Regions from separate parts of the Paenibacillus sp. FSL R5-0908 genome, predicted to be linked through region 3. Evidence: riboswitches for the same ligand, from Rfam matches in the RefSeq annotation. Region 3 holds a riboswitch; each other region holds the start of a gene.

Region 1 (7,773 bases), 6.2 Mb from region 3:
GTCCTTTTCAATCCAGGGCGGGTTATTTATACGGGAGGAATAAACATGACCAATACCGCTTATGAGGCTTGGCTCAACTATGGCCAGCTGAAATCTGGATCTCTATACAATCAATATATAAATTGGTGTGGTGAGCTGGTTGTAACGGAGGACAATGAGACGATTCAGGCCGCAGCCGCGGAATTCATACAGGGGATGACCTCTATGCTGGGCAAGGCACCACTGCTCACAGCGCAACCAGAAGGACCGTGTATCGTTATAGGAACCTTCCAAGGGGGGAATCCGTTAATTGGTAGAGTATTCGGAGGAGAGCGAACCGATTCACTGGGTGCTGAAGGTTTCCTTATACGTACAAACGCTACTGAGCAATGTGTCGCTATCGGTGCTTCAACGCCTGTTGGAATATTGTATGGCGTATTCCATCTGTTACGGCTGATAGGAACAGAAAGCGAGATAGACGCTCTGAATTTGTCTATGAGTCCTGTGAACGGCCTGCGAATGATTAATCACTGGGATAATTTTGATGGCAGTATTGAACGTGGCTATGCTGGACGGTCCTTTTTTTACGAGTCCAATCAATTTCTTAACGATACAAAGCGGCTGCGTGATTATGCCAGATTGATGTCCTCTGTGGGAATCAACGCGATTTCGATTAACAATGTGAATGTTCATGAGCTTGAATCTCTATTTATAACGGAGCAATATTTGCCTGATATCGCGTTAATTGCAGGTATATTCCGCGTATACGGAATTAAGCTATTCCTCAGTGCTAACTTCGCCAGCCCGATACAGATCGGAGCATTGGAGACAGCTGATCCACTGGACCCAGCGGTGCGGCAATGGTGGAAAGATAAGGCTGGTGAGGTTTATCGAGCGATACCTGATTTTGGCGGGTTTGTAGTCAAAGCGGATTCAGAAAATCGACCAGGGCCATTCACTTACGGGCGTGACCATGCCGATGGCGCTAATATGCTGGGAGAAGCACTGGAGCCGTTTGGCGGAATCGTGATTTGGCGTTGTTTCGTATATAACTGCAAGCAGGATTGGCGTGACCGTAAGACAGATCGGGCCAGAGCAGCGTATGATCATTTCAAACCATTGGATGGCCGGTTTAATGATAATGTAGTGCTGCAAATCAAGAATGGACCGATGGATTTTCAAGTTAGAGAACCGGTATCTCCGCTGTTTGGCGCACTGGAACATACCAATCATCTGATGGAGTTTCAGATTGCTCAAGAATATACGGGGCAGCAGCGGCATCTCTGTTATCTGGTTCCACAGTGGAAAGAAGTCCTTGATTTCAATACTTATGCCAAAGGGCAAACTACGCTTGTGAAACATATTGTGGACGGATCGGTGTGGGGAAATAAGTATAATGGTGTGGCTGCTGTAACTAATGTCGGGGATGACATGAACTGGACGGGGCACGGGTTAGCTCAAGCTAATCTGTATGGATATGGGAGATTAATTTGGAATCCGGAGCTGACGGGAAAAGAAATAGCTGAGGAATGGATTCGCCTTACCTTTGGCACTGATAAAGGTCTGGTGGCTGCTATTCGCGGGATGTTAATGGACTCATGGAGGATTTACGAATCTTACACAGCTCCATTAGGTGTGGGCTGGATGGTTAATCCGGATCATCATTATGGACCAAATGTGGATGGATATGAATACGCCAAGTGGGGAACGTACCATTATGCGGATCATAAGGGCATTGGTGTAGATCGTTCGGTCAAATCGGGAACGGGTTATAGCGGACAGTATATGGGTCTTAATGCATCAAATTATGAGAATCTAGCGTCTTGTCCAGAAGAGCTGTTGCTGTTCTTTCATCATGTTCCATACACGCATGTTCTGCAATCGGGTCAAACTATTATTCAGCATATCTACGATACTCATTTCGAGGGGGCTGAGCAGGCTGCACAGCTTCTAGCGACATGGGAATCACTTGAAGGCAGCATGGATAGTGGATTGTATATACAAGTGAAGCACCGTCTTGAAGAGCAAGCAGAGCATGCGCAGGAATGGAGAGATCGGATCAATACGTATTTTTACCGCAAGAGCGGAATTGAGGATTTTAAAGGCAGAAAGATTTATTAGATTTCGATTCGAGGGATGATGATAGTGAACCTCACGATTAGAGCGATTTTGGAAGATTTAATGGGAACTGTGGAGCAGGTAGAAGGCACTGTGGATATTTTGAACCCAGGGGAACCGGAAACTGAAGTCACAGGGATTATTACGGCCTTTTCTGCCACGCAAAATATTGTGGAGCAAGCAATAGCGTTAGGAGCCAATTTGCTGATCACGCATGAAGGTGTATTTTATAGCCATTATGCAGCGAGCGAGTGGTTAGAAGGTGATCCAGTTTATCATGCGAAAAAAAGTCTGATCGGACATTCCCCAATAGCTATTTTTCGTTATCATGATTATTGGCATCGGCAAGAGCCAGATGGGATTATGATTGGTTTGCTGCGAGAGCTGGATTGGTCAGACTATGTGGAAGAGCAGCAAGCGGCTGCTACGATTCTCACTATTCCTGCTATGACTGTAATGGAAGCTGCTCAGTATATTAAAAGTAAGCTAGGCATCTCTTATGTACGCGCTGCTGGTGACCTGTCTCTGTCCTGCAAACGCGTAGGGATATTAGTAGGTTACAGAGGAGGCGGGACGATGGCTATTCCGCTTTTTAATGATCACAATCTTGATTTAATTATCGCTGGAGAGGGACCAGAGTGGGAGACTCCGGAATATGTGCGGGATGCAGGGCACCAAGGCAGATCTAAAGCACTCATCATGTTAGGTCATGCGGAGAGTGAAGCGCCGGGAATGAAATATTTAGCTGAAATCTTAGCAGACAAATATCCCATGCTTCCTACCCGGTTCATTGCTGAACAACCCATCTATCAGATGGTTTAATCTGGGGAAATTAAGAGTACGGAATAAATAAACATATTATGGAGAAAATGAAGGGAAACAGGTCACTGAGAAAGGAGTGTTTCAATGGAAATTCCTTTGGAGGCTGATGAAGTATTAAGTCGGATCAAAAAGCTGCAAAGCGACGGAAGCTCGATCAGTAAAAAACAAGTAAAGCAAAGCGACCCAGAGCTTATGAGAAGTGCGCTGTTCTTTTTTCCAAGCTGGGAGCATGCATTGAAAAACGCCGATCTTTTGTAGCCATAGTATTGTAAAAGGGAGCTAAGTGGACAGGGAATATCTCTGATTCTGCTTAGCTTTTTTCTTTTTTATGAAATCATTCGTGCTGTTCATGTGAAATAATATTAACAAGCTTGCCAAACGGATCGCGGACATAGAAACGACGAACACCCCAAGGTTTAGAAACTGGCCCAATATTGGTGATGATTCGTTTGACCCTCATTTCATGCCTCCATTGAAAGGACGATTTTAGTATTCATTTTTATTGGAGATTGTCGTTTCTTATTAAATAGGAAAGTACTGGTGAATTACTCCTATTTTCGCTTGCTTCAGAGCTGTTTTTCTAAAGAAAACGAGTAAACAAGAGCAAACGAAAGAGAAAATGAAGAGTATGCTTAATATGAAATGAAAAGCATTGCTTTCAACATTATTTTGACCAGAGCCCTCCTTTACAAGCAAACCTTACAAGAGTATGATTCATCTCAGAACTGACAATTATCTTAAATTTACAATTACATAAGCAATCCGCTTAATTTCCGTTTCTGGAAAGCGGGGGAACCAACAACTGGCAGCCGATGTGAGAGTCGGCACTGGTTATGGGGTGAATCCTGTTCCGGGTGCATAATATGCATCCCTACAGGTAGGGCAACTCTCACTGCCCGAATCCGACAGCTAACCTCGTAAGCGTATGGAGAGAGGATGAATGGCGTGTTTAGTGATGAATAGCCACAGAGAATCCCTCTGTGGTTTTTTGCTGCGTTTTTAAGCAGATATAGTCGTAGAATTTATTATGAAAGAGGTGTTACCTTTGCCTATCGCTAAACTGAACGGAACTTCGCTCTATTATGAAATCAATGGAACTGGCACTCCGGTTGTGTTTATCCATGGACATGGATTAACACACAGTATGTTCAAACCACAGCTGGAGTATTTTTCCGATAAATATAAAGTGATTTTGTGCGATTTACGGGGGAATGGCAAGTCTGGTAAACTGCTGGAGGCCCCACATGAGATTATTGAGACGCAATGTCTGGATCTAATTATGCTGTTGAATGACCTAGGTATCCGTGAAGCAGTTTTTGTAGGAATCGCTTATGGTGGCTTAGTCGTTCAGCATATTGCCAAACAATATCCTGAGCGTGTAAAAGCCATTGTTGTCGCGGATAGCTTTTGTAGGACTCACGGATCAACAATAGTAGGGAAAATACAAACTATGGCAGCATATTGCAGTTTACTAATGTATTATCTCCCAAGCGAGCTGGTGTTGCCTTCGATTCGGATGATGTACCGAGAGCGCTGGAGTCTGGCCTACAATGAGATTAGAAGAGGGCTGCTGGACAAACGTCCCCGTGAGCTATACCGGCAAAGGCTGGCCACGAGCCATGTTGATTACACCAGGTGTTTAAAGGCTTTTAAACGTCCCGCTTTATGTATTGTAGGGGACTTTAATGAATTTGGAGTGAATTGTATGAAGGAAATGGTGTCTCAGCTGCCACAGGCGCAGTTGGCGATTATTCCGAACGCATTAGATCCAAGTAATCTGTGCCAGCCGGAGCAATTCAATGCGATTCTTCAGCGTTTCTTGGAGAAGCAGCAGGGCAGTCAGCAGATTAGTTGATCCCTTTACAAGCGAAGCGTTTAAGTGAGAAAATAGGCGTCCCATAGCCAGGAGATGAGCTGGCTGTGGGACGTCCTTCTGGGAAGAACTTTAGGGAAATCCTCCCTAAAATGATCGACAGCATGGCTCCTAGAACGTAGATTAGGGAAATCCTCCCTAAAATGAAGGAGATTATGGCTCCTAGAACGTGAATTAGGGAAAACTTCCCTAATAATAGGATGCTTTTAGCCATAAATGGGTATTTGCATGAATTTTTAGGGAGAAATTCCCTAAAAACCTCATTTTAAAGCGATTATCGATGAATATTAGGGAGGATTTCCCTAATATAATGGATATCTAACTAAAGGCTGGCTCATCAGTAGTGAAATCTACGAATGAGCCAGCCTTTAGTATTTTACCAACCGGTGGATGTTGAACATTTACAAGCATATTGTAGCTAGAACGCCACTTAATGTACCTACCCTACCACAGCACCAAATATAGCTCACCCGACGTGGGAAGAACAGTAGACCCTAAGTAGTGAAGGTAAGTGTATAGAGAGAGGTGTAATAAGCAACGCATCTGCAACTCTTGCATTTTGTGCAATGCGATCTACTCGTGTAAGATTAAGATAATTCATACCAAAGGAGCTGAGTCATGATGTCTCAAGCTGAAACCATAAAACTGACTTCATTATCTTCAAAAGGGGGCTGCGGCTGCAAAATCGGTCCCGCCGATCTCATGCAGGTTATTCGTAGTCTGCCACCAACTGTTCCTAACCCGGATCTACTTGTAGGTCTTGATACTAGTGATGATGCAGGGGTGTATCGTTTAAGTGATGAATTAGCGTTAGTGCAAACTGTTGATTTTTTCACGCCGATCGTGGATGATCCCTATTCATTTGGTCAAATTGCAGCAGCCAATGCATTAAGTGATATTTATGCGATGGGTGGAAAGCCGCTTACGGTGCTTAATATTGTGGCTTTTCCTATTTCTGTTTTAGATAAAAGCGTTCTTGGTGATATTTTGCGCGGCGCGGCGGATAAAGTACAGGAAGCAGGAGCTACTCTTGTGGGCGGACATTCCATCGACGATAAAGAGCCCAAATTCGGATTGGCCGTTACGGGCCTTGTGCATCCTGACAAAGTAAGAACGAATGCGGGCGCCAAGGTGGGAGACAAGCTGATTTTAACGAAGCCTATCGGAGTGGGGATCTTAACAACTTCCATTAAAAAGGATCAGCTATCTCCTGAAGAAACCACACGCCTCACGACAGTAATGTCTACTTTGAATAAAAAAGCGGCTGAAATCATGGAGCCTTATGATGTACATGCTTGTACAGATGTTACCGGATTTGGGCTACTGGGACATGCCTCGGAAATGGCAAAAGGAAGTAACCGCGGACTGATTATTCGTCAAGGCGATGTACCGATGCTGCCAAGAGTAAGAGAGCTTGCGGAGCAGGGATTTGTTCCAGGAGGCACTAAGAATAACTTTGCCCATTTGGAAGGCAGTATTCTTTATCCGGAAGAGATGGACCAACTAAGCCGCTATATTCTATGTGACGCTGTGACTTCTGGCGGATTGCTGATCTCTGTGACCCCTGAACAAAGCGAAGATTTGCTAAAAACGTTAGTAGATGCAGGGGTAGAAGCGGCATTGATCGGAGAGGTAACAGAAGAGCATCCGGGTCAGATTACGGTTATAGCTGCTGCGAAATAATCATTGTATACCGGCTTAGAGCAAATTATGAAGGTTAGCCACCAGAGGAGAGAGCATATTGTTTCAGGACATTACACTGGAAGAACTTAGAGTGTTAAAAAACAAGAAGCAGATCACCATTATTGATGTTAGATCTCCTTCTGAATATAAAGATGCAACGCTGCCGGATAGTTTGAATATTCCCTTTTTTGATGATCAGGAACGGGCTGAAGTAGGGACGTTGTATAAACAGACAAGTGTGCAGGCCGCGAAAGAACGCGGTTTGGAGATTGCTGCGGCAAAACTTCCTTCTTTTGTAAAAGAATTTGCCGCGATTCAAGGGGACAAAGCTGTATTCTGCTGGAGGGGAGGTATGCGCAGCCGTACAACTGCGACCGTACTCTCTTTAATGGATATTCATGCTTACCGGCTGATAGGCGGCTATAAGGCTTATCGTAAATGGGTGCTCGACGAATTGGAGTCCTATGAATTCAAGGCGAAGTCTTATGTGATACACGGAAATACGGGTACAGGCAAAACCAACCTGCTACACCGCCTGAAAGTGCATGGCTACCCCGTACTGGATTTGGAAGGGATGGCAGGTCATCGTGGTTCTATTTTTGGTGAGATCGGCCTTCGTGCAAACAATCAAAAAACGTTCGATAGTCTTCTTTTGGAGGAGTTAATTAAGATCGGGGATTCTCCTTATGTACTATTTGAAGCGGAGAGCAAAAAGATTGGTAAGATAGTGATGCCCCCGTTTATGACCGAGCAAAAAGAGATCGGAACACAGATCTGGATTGAGATGCCTCTGCAAGCCAGAGTGCAGCAAATCCTTGAGGATTACCGGCCAGAAGAGTACAAGGAGCAGTGTATTTCTGCATTTCGGAGTATCAAATCCCGAATTCATATCCCTGTTGCAGCAGAAATCGAACGATGCTTGCAGGCGGATTTGTTCGGTGAAGCTGTGGCGCTGCTGTTAGAGTATTACTACGATCCTAGATACGATTATACGTCTACTCAGTATGAAGGCATTGAGAGAGTTACTTTTAAAGTGAATAATCTGGATGAAGCTGAGACTGCTGTGCGTTCTTTTTTAAAACATCAGGATGAGGTATAGGCTTCACGTTATGGTTAAAGGGGGGCTTTACTAATATGATCTATTTAGATTACAACGCTACAACACCAGTAGATAAGGAAGTAGCAGAGGTTATGATCCCTTATCTTTACGGTCATTTTGGGAATCCCTCAAGCAGTCATTCTTTGGGGCGTGAAGCTAAACTCGGAATAGAGCAGGCAAGAATACAGGTGGCTGATTT
Region 2 (7,773 bases), 590 kb from region 3:
ATCAATTAGAACGATATCATCTGCAAGGGTGAGCACTTCCGCAGGCAAGGAATATTCCACCTCAATCCCCGTCCACTTCCGCGCTAGATCTGCTGCGCCCTCCAGCTCGTATACGTTTACAGTTGTGATGACACTAATTCCACAGCCCAATAAATATTTGATATCCTCCAGCCTAGTTGATCTCTCCGCACCCTCGCGATTATGATGAGCCAATCCATCGGTCAGTACAACCTCTGGATTACGCGCCACAATGGCCTTCACATCCAGATCCTTCTTCTCGATCTCCTTCTGAAACCAATGAATACTTGGAATCCGTTCCAAGTCACCCAGCTGATCCCTTGTTTCTGGACTCTGGTTGGTTGAAACCGCACAGATTACAACATCGATGCCCTGTGCTTTCAGCGCCTGACCCTCACGCAGCATCTGATAGGTCTTGCCTGATCCACTGACCGGACCTATATAGATCTTCAGGCGTCCACGATGCAGCTCATAAATAGAGAGCAGCATTTCCTCCGGCGTCTTCCTCCGATATGTTCCCATCAAGACCACTCCTTAATAACCCGATCATCCATGCACTCTTCTATGCCAGAAAGCAAGATATCCCTGACCCAATGTGAACAATCGGGCAGGGATATTAGCTATATTTATTTGTTCGTTAATTTCTGCAGCTCCATGTTCAGCTTCAGAACATTTACCCGCTCTTCACCAAACAGCCCTAGATCGCGACCTTCGGTCTGCTTATTCACTAGCTCTTCCAGCTGCGTGGCTGGAAGCCCGGTCAAATTACTGATCCGGGGAATCTGCACGATTGCTGACGCAGGAGTGATATGCGGATCAAGACCTGAACCTGAGTTGGTTACTAAATCAACCGGCAGCTTATTTACAGGCACATCCGGATTATCCAGCTGCCACTGTGTGATGGAATCCTTCGTCCGCTGCAGCATATCCGGGTTGGATGGGCCGTAGTTATTGGAGCCTGAAGCTTCCGCTTTATAATCAATGCTGGATACACGGCCATGGAATACCGCCGGATCCGTAAAGCTTTGCCCGATGAGTTCTGAGCCCACAACTACTCCCGCGTCATTCTTCAGCTGACTGCCGTTTGCTTGCGATGGCATCAGAACTTGAGCAATCGCTGTAGTAGTCAGCGGATAAATCACTCCGCAGAGAACAACAAACACTAGACATAGCCGTAATATGATAAAGAAATTAGCACCCTTCGATGATGACAACTGTTCTTCAGCGTCCGCAATCGACTTTCTGTTATTCACGATGCTCTCACCCTTTCAATGATTAGTCAATCCGTTGTTATATCCATACACTTACGAGCAAATCAATAAGTTTGATGCCCGCAAATGGAACGACTACCCCACCTAAACCATAGATAAAAATATTACGTCCCAGCAGCTTCGTAGAACTCATCGCTTTATACGAGACACCTTTCATAGCCAATGGGATCAGCAGCGGAATAATAATCGCATTAAATATTAATGCAGATATAATTGCCGAGCTAGGTGAACCCAATCCCATGACATTCAGGGCTTCCATTTCAGGAATAGCGAGCATGAACATTGCCGGAATAATTGCGAAGTATTTAGCGATATCATTCGCAATACTGAACGTTGTCAACGCGCCCCGCGTCATCAGTAGCTGTTTACCAATAGCTACAACCTCAATGATCTTCGAGGGATCGGAGTCCAGATCAACCATGTTTGCTGCTTCCTTAGCGGCTGTAGTCCCACTGTTCATCGCTAAGCCCACATCAGCTTGGGCAAGGGCAGGTGCGTCATTTGTACCATCGCCAGTCATTGCCACCAGCTTGCCTTCGTTCTGCTCACGGCGGATAACCGCTATTTTATCCTCAGGTGTACTTTCTGCAATAAAATCATCTACCCCTGCTTCACGGGCAATAGTAGCTGCGGTCAGCGGATTGTCCCCTGTACACATGATAGTCTTGATTCCCATTTTTCGCAGCTCATCAAACCGCTCTTTCATGCCTGGCTTAACCGTATCCTTTAAGTAAATAAGTCCATAAATCCGGTTGTCTACCGCAACAGCAAGCGGGGTCCCCCCCATCCGAGCGATAGCATCGGAATTACTGTCGAGGTTCGCGGGAATGACTCCGCCCTTCGACTGTACCCATTTCTTCACGGAATCGACTGCCCCTTTACGAACAGATCGTCCATCACGTAGATCTATGCCACTCATACGGGTCTCAGCCTTAAACTCTACGAACTCTCCGCCTTCAGCAAGTTTGCTGTCATAGCTGCGTTCCAGCTTCTTAGCCAGCTCAATAACAGAACGTCCCTCCGGAGTCTCATCCTTTAGCGAACTAATAGCTGCCCAAGCCGTAAGCTCAGCTTCCGTTTCATCTCCAACAGGCACAAAATCACTCGCCATCCGGTTTCCGAAAGTAATCGTACCGGTCTTATCTAGAATCATTGTATTAATGTCGCCGGCAGCTTCAACAGCCTTCCCTGACATAGCAAGGACATTAAACTGTGTGACGCGGTCCATCCCTGCTATCCCGATAGCGGAGAGCAGTCCCCCGATTGTGGTCGGGATCAGACAGACCAGCAGAGCGATCATAACAGGAATATCTAGATCAACGCCCAGATAAGTCGCAATAGGCCGCAAGGTCACTACTACAATCAGGAAAATCAACGTCAGACTGATCAAGAGTGTATTTAATGCAATTTCATTGGGTGTCTTTTGACGTTTCGCCCCTTCAACGAGGGAGATCATCCGATCCAGGAATGACTCACCGGGATCACTGGTAATTTTGACTTTAATCTCATCACTGACTACCCGGGTGCCGCCTGTGACTGAGCCAAAATCTCCGCCAGCTTCCTTAATAACAGGTGCAGATTCACCTGTAATTGCCGATTCATCTACGGAGGCCAGCCCTTCAATTACTTCACCATCGCCAGGGATAAGTTCTCCCTGACTAACGATGACGATATCTCCTTTACGAAGCTCGGAAGAAGAAACGGTCTTCACAGACCCTCCAACGAGTTTGTTAGCTGTGATATCCTGTTTCGTTTTCTTGAGTGAATCCGCCTGGGCTTTCCCGCGGCCTTCAGCCAGCGCTTCAGCAAAGTTGGCAAACAACACTGTGAATAGCAAAATGAACAACACTGTGATATTGAAGCCTACCGATTTCTCTGCATTAAAATATCCGGGGGCCAGTACCATAAGCAATACAATAATCGTACCGATTTCGACTACAAACATGACCGGATTTTTGATTAACGTCACCGGGTTAAGCTTAATAAAGCTATCCTTTACAGCGCTTAGGAGTATGGGTCCCGTCAGCAGCTTTTTTCTTTTTACAGTACTCATCTTGTTCTCCCTCTTCCTACCGTAAGGTCAAATATTCTGCAATCGGGCCGAGCACAATGACCGGCAGAAACGTCAGCGCACCGATAATTACTACGGTACCAATCAGAATTCCGGTAAACAGACCATTGTCTGTGCGGAATGTGCCAATCGTCTCAGGAACTGGCTTCTTCTGGATCAGTGAACCTGCAACTGCCAGCATCGCGATTATAGAGACATAACGGCCAAGCAGCATTACGATCCCAGTTGTAACATTCCAAAAGGTGGTGTTGTCCGCAAGCCCTTCAAATCCTGAACCATTGTTCGCGGCAGAAGAGACATATTCATATAACACTTGGCTAAGTCCATGGAATCCGGGATTCGTAATGGAGCCGTTGCCCAAGTCCGTTAAGAACGCACCTGCTGTTGGTACAAGGATAATGAACGGATGCACAAGGATGGCAATCGCAATCAGCTTCATCTCCTTGGCTTCTATCTTTCGCCCGAGAAACTCTGGTGTTCTGCCGACCATTAATCCACATAAGAAGACGCCCATGATGGCATACATCAGCATATTGATTAATCCGACACCTTTTCCCCCGAAGACGTTATTGAGCATCATTAGGGCCAGAGGGGTAATGCCACCCAGCGGTGTCAGCGTATCATGCATATTGTTAACACTACCTGTCGTAGCTGCCGTTGTTACCGAAGTGAACAGCGAAGATTGCGGGATCCCAAAACGCACCTCTTTACCTTCCATGCTGCCTTGCGAAGACTCGATCCCCAGCGCATTAATAGCGGGATTGCCTTTAGTTTCCGCATAATAATTCAATCCCAGCAGCAGAACGAACAAGGTCATCATTGCTGTGAAAATCACCCAGCCCTGACGTTTGTTCTTAGCAAACAATCCGTACATATATGGCAAAGAGGCTGGCAGCATCCACATAGAGAGAATCTCCAGAACGTTCGTAAGTGGATTAGGGTTCTCAAAAGGATGCGCTGAATTGGCTCCGAAGAAGCCGCCACCATTCGTACCTAAGTGTTTAATTGATTCCAAAGAAGCGACTGGACCGATAGCGATTTGTTGCGTCTGCCCTTCGAGTGTAGTGACCTCAAGCGATGGCTTGAGCGTTTGTGGCACATGCAATCCTACCAGCACCAATGAAACTAGCAGAGCTAATGGAATGAATACACGAATATGTGCTTTTACAAAGTCCTCGAAAAAGTTCCCGACTGATTTCTGTCCTGTAATCCCTCTGACAAAAGCAACCGCAACAGAAAATCCGCTCGCTGCAGACGTGAACATCATCATCGTGATGACTGCCATTTGTGAAAAATACGATAGCCCCGTCTCCCCGCTATAATGCTGCAGGTTCGTATTGGTCATAAAGCTGATCACCGTATTGAATGAAAGCGTCTGTTCCATATCGGCAATTCCATTCGGGTTCAGCGGCAATCCCCGCTGTAATCTTAGGAAAATATAACTGAAAGCAACCAGTACGATATTAGTTAAAACAAAGCTGAGTGCATACTTCTTCCAGGACATTCCGTCCCGTTTTTTCAGGCCGATCAGCTTATAAATACCTTTCTCTGTGCCTGCAAACCAGCGATCCGTACGATTCGGTTCGTTAGAAAATACATGATATAAATACGTCCCCATCGGCTTGACCAGCAAGATGAGAATTACAATTACGACGACTATTTGCAAAATGCCCATGAATGCCCCTCCTTAAAATTTCTCAGGATGAATCAACGCGTAAACCAGATATATAAACAACAGTAGGGTAACAGCGATTACTAGAATCACAGCTTATCCCTCCCCGTATCCTCAACTACACCTGCGCACCAGCGCATAAAGCCATAAAACAACCCGTAAATTACAGCTAACGAAGCCACCATATACAGATCCATCATATCTTCCGCACTCCTTCCATTATCCTTGATGAGGTGATCTATCGATTAGAAAATCAGCATCACCACTATGGGAATAGATTACATAGCTCGCACCAAGTCTTTTATAGACCAATCTAGGATTTATTGAACTTGTAATCACAAAAATTGGCTGTGTCGTCCAGGTACGGCACATCTGGATATAGCGGCAGCAAAGCGGAAAGCTGCTCTCAAACAGATATACCCTGCCTACCGGGAACGACGGGCGAAACCAAGTGCTTTGATGGCGAGTATCCACTAGAATAACCTGCTCAATCCCGAGCTCCTCAAGTAAAGCTTTCTCAGCCACATTGTTGGTTAATCCCGCCATCTTAATACCCCTGAACTTCAGAAGTTTAATGAAATGTTCTCCCGCCTTTGTAGGCGCACATACAAGCACATATTCATTCTGATCCGTCATCTTTTTTTCTCCTCCTGCTCATTTACAACAAGGAGGCAACGAAAATCTCCGAAAGGATGTTGACCTATCGTCATTTTCGGGCACAACCTAAAGCTCGGTTGTGTCACGTCATTAGACGCTGCCTAACAAATACCGCTAATGATGAATTTAGCGACCTCTTAGGGGAGGCCTCCATAAATGCTTTGCTTCTAAGAGCACAGCAAAAAGCCACAAAGGATCTCCTCTGTGGCTCGCTAGCGGTCACATTGCACTCATCCTCTCTCCATACGCTTACGAGGTTAGCTGTCGGATTCGGGCGGTGAGAGTCGCCCTACCTGTATAGATGCGAGCTCACTCGCACCCTCTACAGGATTCACCCCATAATCGGCTTCCGACTCTCACATCGGCTGCCGATTGTTGGTTCCCCCGCTTTCCTTATCGGAAATTAAGCGGATCAAATATTCGATTGTCGTTGAAACAGGAGTAATCATACTCTTATGCACGAAGACTTGTAAAACCTGAATGATGCCAAAATAATGCAAATTAAAAACTATTTTCCCATTAGATAGCGCTTACTTGATATCTAATCTCTCTATATCTCTTGTTTACTCGAGTTTCGGGCGTTTAATCGCTATCTATAACCCATGTGATTTTATTCACCTTTTTAGAGCAAAAATACTGTAAATTCCCTTTATAGGTAGAAACGCAAGAAGCTGAGGTTGAGCGAGAAAGAGGCGCGATAACACGCCATAAATACCTATTTACCTCATTTTTCAGTCGTAGTCGGCAGGATATGGTTAAAATTGCTCTAAAAGAACATTTTCCGTTTTTTACAGAAAATCTTGAAAAGAGTATGATTCGGGTTGAATCTAATTCATGAAAAACAATCAACGCTGAGTTCCTGCATTTGCAGGGAACGGGGGAACCATCAGGCCGTCTGGCCTACTTGGGGTGAATCCAAAGGAGACTGCGTAAGTCTCAATAGGTAGGGCGACTCTCACCGTCCGAATCCGACAGCTAACCTCGTAAGCGTAAAGAGAGAGACCCTTGATCCGCCACGCTTTGGCCCAGGTATATCTGCCTGTAATCCAAAACCGCAGCAGAGGTCCTCCTCTTGCTGCGGTTTTTGCGTTACCTGAGCCTATTAGGTGATAGCACGCTGGATGGGGTGAATGTTTTGAAGCACTATTATTTAGGGATACATCAAGGGCTGCTTGAGCCGATAAGTCTAAATTACGTTTGTTTCGGGGCCTTGTGGTTCGAAGAAAATAATCACAGGTACATTGTAGGCTATGCATTTGGCCAGAACCAGATCCAAGCCCTTCGCCAGTTCAGCACACCTTCTTCTTGTAAAGACTGTTTAGACTCTAAGATTGTATATGAAATATATAAAAAAATTCGAGAACAACAGCAGCAGCAGGATTGGTCATCGCACCAAAAACTCCCGTGGTTTACAGCCTTCAAGGAGCCTTGGAAAGATGTAAGCGCCGGTTGGTATGTCTTGAGATCCCGCAGCACCTTTCCCTTACATCTATCTGTTATACGGAAAGAGAAGTTCCGACTATGGTTAGAGCATACCGCAGTCTGTGAGAATAAAATGGAAATGCTCGCTTGTGTAGAAAAGGCTAGTGTCACTCATCATGTTGACTTAAAGCTTTTGGAAATCTAAGGAGGAACCCTACTATGGACCAGCGCAGACTATCCCGCATTGAAGTATTTGTATTGGATGAACCCGAGCCTATCCACTATGGAATGGAAGGGGCTGAAGGCTGCCGTTATGGTATTCTGAAGCTCACTTGTAAGGGAGGATGCAGCTGGGGGGCTTGTCTGATCTCTGCCAACACCAAAAATTTCGATCTCATTAAATGGAGCTCTTTTTTACGGGCTATCTGTCATTGCCGTCTTGAGGAAGCGCTGGATAAGGTCCGCCGCGAAGGTTCAGATTGGGAGCAGGTTAAGCTTGAGCTAGTTCAGGGTGCTTTGCAGGATTTAAAGGCCAAGCTCCAGGGCAAATCCTTGGCAGGGCATATTCAGCAGGGGCGTCTGTACAGTGTTGCAGCTGGGGGGAGCAATTCCAGAAGTGAACGGCTCTACTACAAACCTTCCAAAGCTTTATCCACTGCCTC
Region 3 (7,773 bases):
AAGCCTTCTCTACGCCGGAGGTGCCTGGAGTACGAATTAAGGTGTATCTCGACCCACTACACAAAGATTTAAAAGAGCGTTACCTTCAGGCTGCCAAGGCTGCCCTGACCTACTTCAGCAAATGGTATGGTCCTTATCCCTACTCTACGCTGTCTATTGTCGTCCCACCTAAGGAGGGCAACGGTGCTGGAGGAATGGAATACCCTACCCTTATTACAGCCTTTGGGGCCGCGGATTCTTCTCCAGATACCTCACTTGAAAGAACCGTCATTCATGAAATCGGCCATCAATACTTCTACGGTATGGTAGCCAGTAATGAATTCGAGGAGGCCTGGCTGGATGAAAGCTTCACTTCCTATGCCGAAGACAGACTTATGGAGCAAGAATACGGTATCAAGTCTAATTTGCCTTTACAGGCCAGCCTGGTAACTATACCTGAGCCGTTAAATCTGGAAACGTGGAAATATGCAGGGGCGGATTCCTATAGCCGAAATGTTTATATCCGCGGCAAGCTTGTACTTAAAGATATCGAACGCCAGGTAGGTACCAAAGCAATGAACAACATCATGTCCTCCTACGCTCGTAAGTTCCGTTTCGAGCATCCTGCTACGTCAGATTTTCAGAAAGTCGTTGAGAAGGTAACCAAAAAACCATGGCAGGCCTATTTCGATGATTACATTTATGGTGATGGAGCGCCTGACTTCTCAGTAGATACGATTGCTTTTAAAAAAAATAACAGCGGCGATGCCCCAAGCTACGAATCATTAGTGAAGATTTCAAACAAAGGGAGCCATTACGTTGATGTTCCCGTGAAATTCACATTCGCCGACAGCTCTTCGGTGCAGCGGGTCTGGAACGGTGAAGGAGCAGAGACTACGTTTCAATTGTTAAGCGATAAGCCTCTTCTCTCTGCTGAGATTGACCCTGAACATTCCATCTTATTGGAGAGCAAACATCTAAACAACTTTAGGCTGGCGGAAATAGAGCCCAAGACGCTCTCTCGCTGGACATTAAGTGTAACTAAACTACTTGAAACCGTGCTCGGAACTCTTGTCTGGTGAGGTGAATGATTGTGAGAACATCGATAACCCGCGGCTGGCAAAGCATGAAGGAGCAATTTTATATTTTAATTCTGCTCTTCATCTACCGACTGCTCTGGGGCTACTTTATGTATGGTTTCATCCGATCTGCTATTATTCCGATTCTACTGCGCTATCCGGATAAAGACGCCGGAGGCAGCGGTATGGGCAGACTGTTATATTATATCGAGGGACAGTTCAGCTTGAATACGAACCCTTCGATACGCACTTGGTTATGGATGCTTCTGGCGCTTGTTGTCTTGCGACTTCTGCTTTCCCCTTTCATAAGGGCAGGATTGCTGCATGAGCTCCACCAGGAGCGAAAGGGCGAGCGTGGACTGTTCTTTTTCCCTGGCATGAAGATCTATGGACTACCTGTCTTAGTCTTTAGCCTAATCGAATGGGTGCTGACCCTGCTGCCGCTTTACTGGCTTGCTCCAAAAATGTACGGGCTGTTCTTATCCTCTTTGTTTAACTACGCTTTGTTACTTCATTTAGTACCATACGTATTGGCATGGCTTATATATATTTTTATCGTGCGCCTGTTTCTTCTATATATGCAGTTTGGTTACACCGGCGGTACAGGAATGTTCTCCTCACTGTTCATCTGCTTGCGGTCACTGATTCCTGCTATAGGTGTTTCCATTGTACTTGGTGCGGGAGGCTTGCTCTTACTGCTAGTGTGCGGACTGACGGGTCTGTTCTGTCCCGGCCTACCGGCACTTATAATACGGCAAATCTCACCACTACCTTCTACGCTCTTAAAAATGTGGGGAATCTCTGCACAATATCATCTATGGCGTAGCAAAGCATTTCCACAATAAATCAACCTTATTTGACATAATAAAAAGGTCCCAATTCCTGTATTCAGGAGCTGGGACTTTTTCTCATTACGGATAACTTAAGAGTATTTGCAAAATCGTAAAAGCTCTGTTACAATAAGTCCTGTGCTATTAGTAACAATTTTGTAATCAATTGAAACGATTCCTACATAACTAAATGTATTTATCGTAAGTGTAACTGTCGAAACGTCATTCTCTGGTGCTTAACACGCCTAATTCCTTTGCACCGGGAAGTGGGGGAACCATATTTTGGGTGAATTGATCTCGCTTTACAGGGATCATAGGGAATCTTCTACCGAACCCTTAAGCTAACCTCGCAGGCCTTGGAAGGAGTACATCTTTTGAAAAGACATAATTTAAGAAAAAAATGCGTCGCTGCGGCGCTAGGACTTGTAATGGCGTTATCTATTGGTGGAGGAAGCGCCTTTGCCGACTCTAAAATGGACTCTGTAATCTCAAAGACTATTGGAGTTGCCTATAAAACCGGAGGTACAAGCACTGCCGGATTTGATTGCTCTGGATTTACAAAGTATGTATTCAAGAATGTGGGTCTTACTTTACCTCGTACATCAAAAGCTCAATATAGCGTTGGAACTGCTGTATCCAAAAGCAATCTGCGTTCTGGTGATCTAGTGTTCTTTAACACACTTGGCAATGGAGTATCCCATGTCGGCATTTATGTTGGAAACGGAAAATTCGCACAATCGTCCTCTTCGCGTGGAGTGACCATCACTTCACTCAGTCAGGCCTACTGGGCCAATCGTTATGTTGGCGCTAAAAGAGTAATGAGTACTTCAGCTTATCAAGCTGTAGCCTTCGATTGAAACCTTCCTCACAACTATAACCTCATAATTACAACTATATGAACCTGAATCTGATTATGCCCGTAATCAAATTCGGGTTTTTCTTTTTTCCATAATATATTTTTACACTATTAGAGCCCAATTGAAACACGTTTATTTGATAAAAATTGCAATTATATTAAAAATTAGGTCATTATTAACGCTTACATATGCCTTTCTACCGTAAAAATTCCAATTTTTCTGCATTAATATGTTAAAAACGATTGCCAAGCGGCTTTCTGTTTGTTACAATTAGCGCAGTGAGATTTTAGTAACATTTTTGTAATCATTAAGTTGTTATTTACAAAGGTTTTGTCATGTATTGATTACAAGCTAATCCTAATCAACAGTATGAGCCGAGTTTCCTAACTATTAGGAAAACGGGGGAACCAACTTTGGGTGAATTGACCTCCATTATATAGAGGGGTCATAGGGGACCTTCAACCGAACCCTTAAGCTAACCTCGTAGGCATTTGGAAGGGGTATACACTTTTGAAGAAGAAGTTAGCAGCAGCAGTACTAAGCTTTTCCATCATCCTCACCATCGGAGCAGGAAGCGCTTTCGCAGATTCCAAAATGGATAAAGTGATTGACAAGGCCATCGGTACTAAATACGTATCCGGCGGTATATCCACTAACGGATTTGATTGCTCCGGATTTACAATGTATGTGTTTGATAAGATTGGCATTAACCTTCCACACCAATCAGGTTCCCAATATCAAATGGGCACAGCAATCTCCCGTGATGATATAAGAGCCGGAGATCTTGTATTCTTCAATACAAGTGGCAAAGGTGTCTCCCATGTCGGCATTTATGTCGGTGAAGGTAAGTTCGCACACGCTTCTACCTCACGCGGTGTTACGATTAGCTCTCTGAGTGATAGCTACTACGTGAAACGCTACGTTGGTGCCAAGCGCATTATGAGCACAGACGCTTACCAATCGGTTGCTGCTGAATCGGAAGACAATGATGATGTGCAATAAGTAACGTACATAGGCTCTTTTCCAAGGTAACTCTTGGAGGAGAGCTTGTTTTTTTGTCTTATTACTTATTTACCCCTCTCATAATTTGTAAAACATTTCTCTCATATAAAGTTTCTGAGTCGAACCTCCCCCATTTTGTATATAATTAGTAATATAGCAATGTCCTCGTGAAAGGAGATCGATGACTTTATGATAAATCCCTCGGTAACTTTTCATGTAGTTCCTATGGAGGCAATTCACGGAGAAGCTATTTGTAAGTGGAGCTATACGCCTCCATATAATATTTATGGCTGGATGCCGTGGGAGCAGATGCAGGCTCTTGGCATCGAGTTTGGTGATCCGCAGCTCCGGGAGGAACAATATATCTCCATATTAAATGAACAAGAGGTATTGTGCGGATTCGCACAGTTGTTCCCGATGGAAGGAGTCGTTCGTTTAGGAGTTGGGATGCGCCCCGATCTATGCGGCCATGGTTTAGGCAAACTATTCGTGGATGCCATCGTCCAGACAGCCTTGAATCGTTATCCTGATCGTGAGATAGATCTAGAAGTCCTGACCTGGAACCAACGCGCCATACGAACTTATCAAAAATGTGGATTTACGATTACAGATACGTATGAACGCCGCACACCTACAGGAGATAAACCTTTTTATTGCATGGTCTATGACAAATGATATTAAATACCATATATTTCATAAGAATGATTGTATTCTCGTTCATTTTTTTGTCACAAACCCTATGATAACGCTTCACCATAAGCTATAATGTAGGGAGCAGCTTACATAGAAGGGACGAATTGGGATGCAGAAATGGATCATGAGCGGTTTGTTTTTTGCCGCCTGTGCCTTTGCGGTAGTACTCATGTTTACACTTCCGGGTAAAGAAGAGGTAGCGGAAGAAAATAAGCCCACGATGCCGGTAGTTCAACTGGACGCAGCAAAGGCAGAAGCAACCGTGAAAGCCAGCTGTATCACCTGTCACGGCGATCAGCTTCAAGGTGGAGTTGGACCAAGTCTTCAGAATGAAGGCGGCCAGCATGACGCTGAGGAAATCTACAGCATCGTCACTAAAGGACGTGGTCAAATGCCTTCCTTTAAGGAGAAGCTAGCGCCTGAAGAGATCGCCAACGTCGCACTCTGGCTCTCAGAGAAAAAGTAACCCATCAAGCAACTAAAAACGCCCGTGTATGAGATAGCTGACTATCTATGCACGGGCGTTTATTTTATGATTTTGGCTAAACTAGTGATTTTTTTCAAAGGCTTCATTAAATTCATGCGCCGCTCGAAGATCTAGAGCCGTAATCCCATCTTCTTCATTAGATTCAAGTCGCAGGGTAACTGTTTTATAATCAATCGTAATATGTGGATGATGATCGAAGGCTTCTGAAATCGTGGCTACTTCATCAACGAAAGCAATGCCCTTCATATATTGGCTGAACATATATTTTCGCACCATAACATTATTATCCAGCTTCCAGCCCTCCAGCTTAGTGATCTCCTCACGCAGTTCCTCTTCCGTAAATAACAATTCGTTTCCTCCCTTACAAAAAGTTGCAGTAAAGTGCGCAGTTCCCTTTACTTGACTTAGGCGTTAAACAAAACATCCCTTAGCTTCTGAGGTCCAAGGGATGTGCCAGGATAAAGGCGATATTTTCGATTTAATGTATTCACAAATCCCAGCGATTATAACTCGGCTTTATCAATTTTAACACGGGCTACTAACTACGGGCAAATTACGTCCCGACGTCTCCTCAACCTAAATCAAAACCACTGAAGCCAAATCCTCTTCGCCAACTAAAATATTAATGCGGTGCGTGTCCTTATCGTAAATAATTACGCCGCTCCCCACTTCAATCATAGGTTCATTACCCAACGCGAAGAAAAGATCCTCAGCCAATGCTTCCCATACCTCCAGCTTTGATTCTTGGGGTAGTTCCTGCCACTCGTCCGGATCCATCTCGAAAAATAAATATCCATCGGAAATTCGTCCGACGGCTTCGGTCAAATCCGTTAGAATTTCACCGTAATCTCTACCATGCTTTACACCCACGTATATCACTCCGTTTTCTTCACAGATGAATAATTACTTACCTTATCCATTATAGCCGAAAAAATGACTTCACAAAAAACCGAATGATGTCGATAAATAAGAATATACGTTAATTCGGTTTCGCACAGAGTGCCCTGCCGCTGTTTCAAGGATGATATACGCGGCATTGTCGGAACACATCTTAAATCTCACGGACGAGGTGCAAAATGGAAATTTCAACAATAATTGGTTTAATTTTTGGTTTGGTTGCTGTAATCTGGGGCATGATCCTCAAGCACGCTCCACTTCATGCTTTGGCCACACCTGCTGCTTACGTTATTATCTTGGTGGGTACGGCAGCTTCTATTTTCATGGCTTTTCCTTTCAACGAGGTCAAAAAGATTCCAAGTCTGTTCAAAATGATTTTTATCAAAAAGAAATTAATCAGTAAACCCGAATTAATCACTATGTTCATGGAATGGGCTTCTATCACACGGCGTGAAGGTCTGTTGGCTCTAGAATCAAAGGTCGATGAAATAGAAGATAACTTCCTCAGGAATGGCATGCGGATGATCATTGATGGAAATGATCAGGATTTTGTCCGCGATGTCCTCATGGAGGATATCCACGCCACAGAGGATAGACATAAAGCAGGAGCGCTCATTTTCTCACAGGCAGGTATGTATGCTCCTACCCTTGGGGTGCTCGGGGCGGTTATCGGCCTCATCGCCGCTCTGGCTGATATGAGTGATATGAACAAATTGGCTGCGGCAATCGGGGCTGCCTTCATCGCCACTTTGCTAGGTATCTTTACAGGTTACGTATTATGGCATCCTATTGCCAATAAGCTGAAACGTCTCTCCAAACAAGAAATCGAAGTTCGAATGATGATGGTCGAAGGTCTTTTGTCCATACAGTCCGGTGTATCTACTATTGCCATCAATCAGAAGCTTGCTGTATTCCTAACACCTTCGCAACGCGTTAAGTTAAATGAGAAGGACGGTGGATCAGGTGAGCAAAAAGACTAGACACGAAGAGCATGAAGAACATGCCGATGAATCGTGGCTGTTACCTTATTCCGACCTCATGACTCTTCTGGTGGCTCTGTTCATCGTTATGTATTCTATGAGCGCAACGGATGCCAAGAAATTTGAAGAGATGAGTCAGGCCTTCAGTTCCGCACTTAATGGCGGTACAGGTATTCTTGAAGAGCGGGCAGCAATGCCTAGTAAGACTCAAGAAGATCTGGGGAAAAATGATAAGATGGGTAGCTCTACTTCCAAGAAAGCTGAAGAAGCAGAAATGGCAAAGCTACGACAAAAGGAACAAGAGGATTTAGAGAAGCTTAAGAAACAATTCGATCAATATATTAAGAGCAACGGTCTAACGGATCTGCTCAGTACGAAGCTTAATCAATCTCAGCTAATGATTACGATCAGTGATAACGCATTGTTCGCCTCTGGCCAAGCCATTGTTAAGGATGATTCGCGGCAATTAGCTAAATCCATCTCAACGATGCTGCAACAATTCCCGGATTATGATGTAGTAGTGCAAGGGCACACCGACGATATTCCGATTTCTAATAGCAACTATTCATCCAACTGGGATCTGAGTGCGGATCGGGCACTTCAGTTCATGAAGATTTTGCTGCAGAACACGAATCTAAATCCGCGCAAATTTAGTGCGATTGGATACGGCGAGTATCATCCTATTTCGGATAATGACACAGCTACCGGCCGAAGCAAGAATCGCCGGGTAGAGGTTTCCATTATTCGCAAATATCAAGAATCCAAAGAGTTTACAGGGATTGTTCCCTCTGCTGAATAAGTGATTTCATAAGGTAATAAAAAGAGCTGTCCAAAGGTCTTAGACCCTGGACAGCTCTTTTTTGTTGCGAGTACTACATTCTATATGGACCTGTAACATTGTAATAACATTCCTACAGTAACTCGTAGTTCAGCGTAGCTCCAAGCTCTTTCTTCTCATCAGCAGACAGC

Evidence for each region. Region 3 has a riboswitch for cyclic di-AMP ahead of MKZ09_RS00540 (C40 family peptidase). Riboswitches for the same ligand answer to the same signal wherever they lie in the genome.
Region 1: it holds a riboswitch for cyclic di-AMP, as region 3 does, so the genes downstream of both, MKZ09_RS28550 (alpha/beta fold hydrolase) here and MKZ09_RS00540 (C40 family peptidase) in region 3, are expected to answer to the same signal.
Region 2: it holds a riboswitch for cyclic di-AMP, as region 3 does, so the genes downstream of both, MKZ09_RS03260 (hypothetical protein) here and MKZ09_RS00540 (C40 family peptidase) in region 3, are expected to answer to the same signal.

The regions. Positions count from the first base shown of each region.
Region 1 is NZ_JBBOUV010000001.1:6,306,376-6,314,148, reverse strand. Features, by position in the region: gene MKZ09_RS28570 (alpha-glucuronidase family glycosyl hydrolase) at 46-2,100, shown strand; gene MKZ09_RS28565 (Nif3-like dinuclear metal center hexameric protein) at 2,125-2,919, shown strand; gene MKZ09_RS28560 (hypothetical protein) at 3,004-3,177, shown strand; partial or broken gene MKZ09_RS28555 (glyoxalase) at 3,254-3,349, opposite strand; cyclic di-AMP (ydaO/yuaA leader) riboswitch at 3,673-3,859, shown strand; gene MKZ09_RS28550 (alpha/beta fold hydrolase) at 3,965-4,774, shown strand; gene selD (selenide, water dikinase SelD) at 5,414-6,475, shown strand; gene mnmH (tRNA 2-selenouridine(34) synthase MnmH) at 6,534-7,574, shown strand; gene MKZ09_RS28535 (cysteine desulfurase family protein) at 7,610-7,773, shown strand, end outside.
Region 2 is NZ_JBBOUV010000001.1:698,864-706,636, reverse strand. Features, by position in the region: gene MKZ09_RS03280 (histidine kinase) at 1-540, opposite strand, end outside; gene kdpC (potassium-transporting ATPase subunit KdpC) at 645-1,232, opposite strand; gene kdpB (potassium-transporting ATPase subunit KdpB) at 1,309-3,342, opposite strand; gene kdpA (potassium-transporting ATPase subunit KdpA) at 3,359-5,035, opposite strand; gene kdpF (K(+)-transporting ATPase subunit F) at 5,048-5,125, opposite strand; gene MKZ09_RS03260 (hypothetical protein) at 5,252-5,668, opposite strand; cyclic di-AMP (ydaO/yuaA leader) riboswitch at 5,920-6,109, opposite strand; cyclic di-AMP (ydaO/yuaA leader) riboswitch at 6,529-6,693, shown strand; gene MKZ09_RS03255 (hypothetical protein) at 6,762-7,316, shown strand; gene MKZ09_RS03250 (hypothetical protein) at 7,331-7,773, shown strand, end outside.
Region 3 is NZ_JBBOUV010000001.1:109,153-116,925, reverse strand. Features, by position in the region: gene MKZ09_RS00555 (M1 family metallopeptidase) at 1-1,061, shown strand, start outside; gene MKZ09_RS00550 (hypothetical protein) at 1,073-1,903, shown strand; cyclic di-AMP (ydaO/yuaA leader) riboswitch at 2,121-2,259, shown strand; gene MKZ09_RS00545 (C40 family peptidase) at 2,317-2,745, shown strand; cyclic di-AMP (ydaO/yuaA leader) riboswitch at 3,108-3,250, shown strand; gene MKZ09_RS00540 (C40 family peptidase) at 3,256-3,747, shown strand; gene MKZ09_RS00535 (GNAT family N-acetyltransferase) at 3,937-4,422, shown strand; gene MKZ09_RS00530 (c-type cytochrome) at 4,550-4,906, shown strand; gene MKZ09_RS00525 (4a-hydroxytetrahydrobiopterin dehydratase) at 4,988-5,275, opposite strand; gene MKZ09_RS00520 (hypothetical protein) at 5,504-5,797, opposite strand; gene motA (flagellar motor stator protein MotA) at 6,004-6,804, shown strand; gene motB (flagellar motor protein MotB) at 6,788-7,603, shown strand; gene rluF (23S rRNA pseudouridine(2604) synthase RluF) at 7,716-7,773, opposite strand, start outside.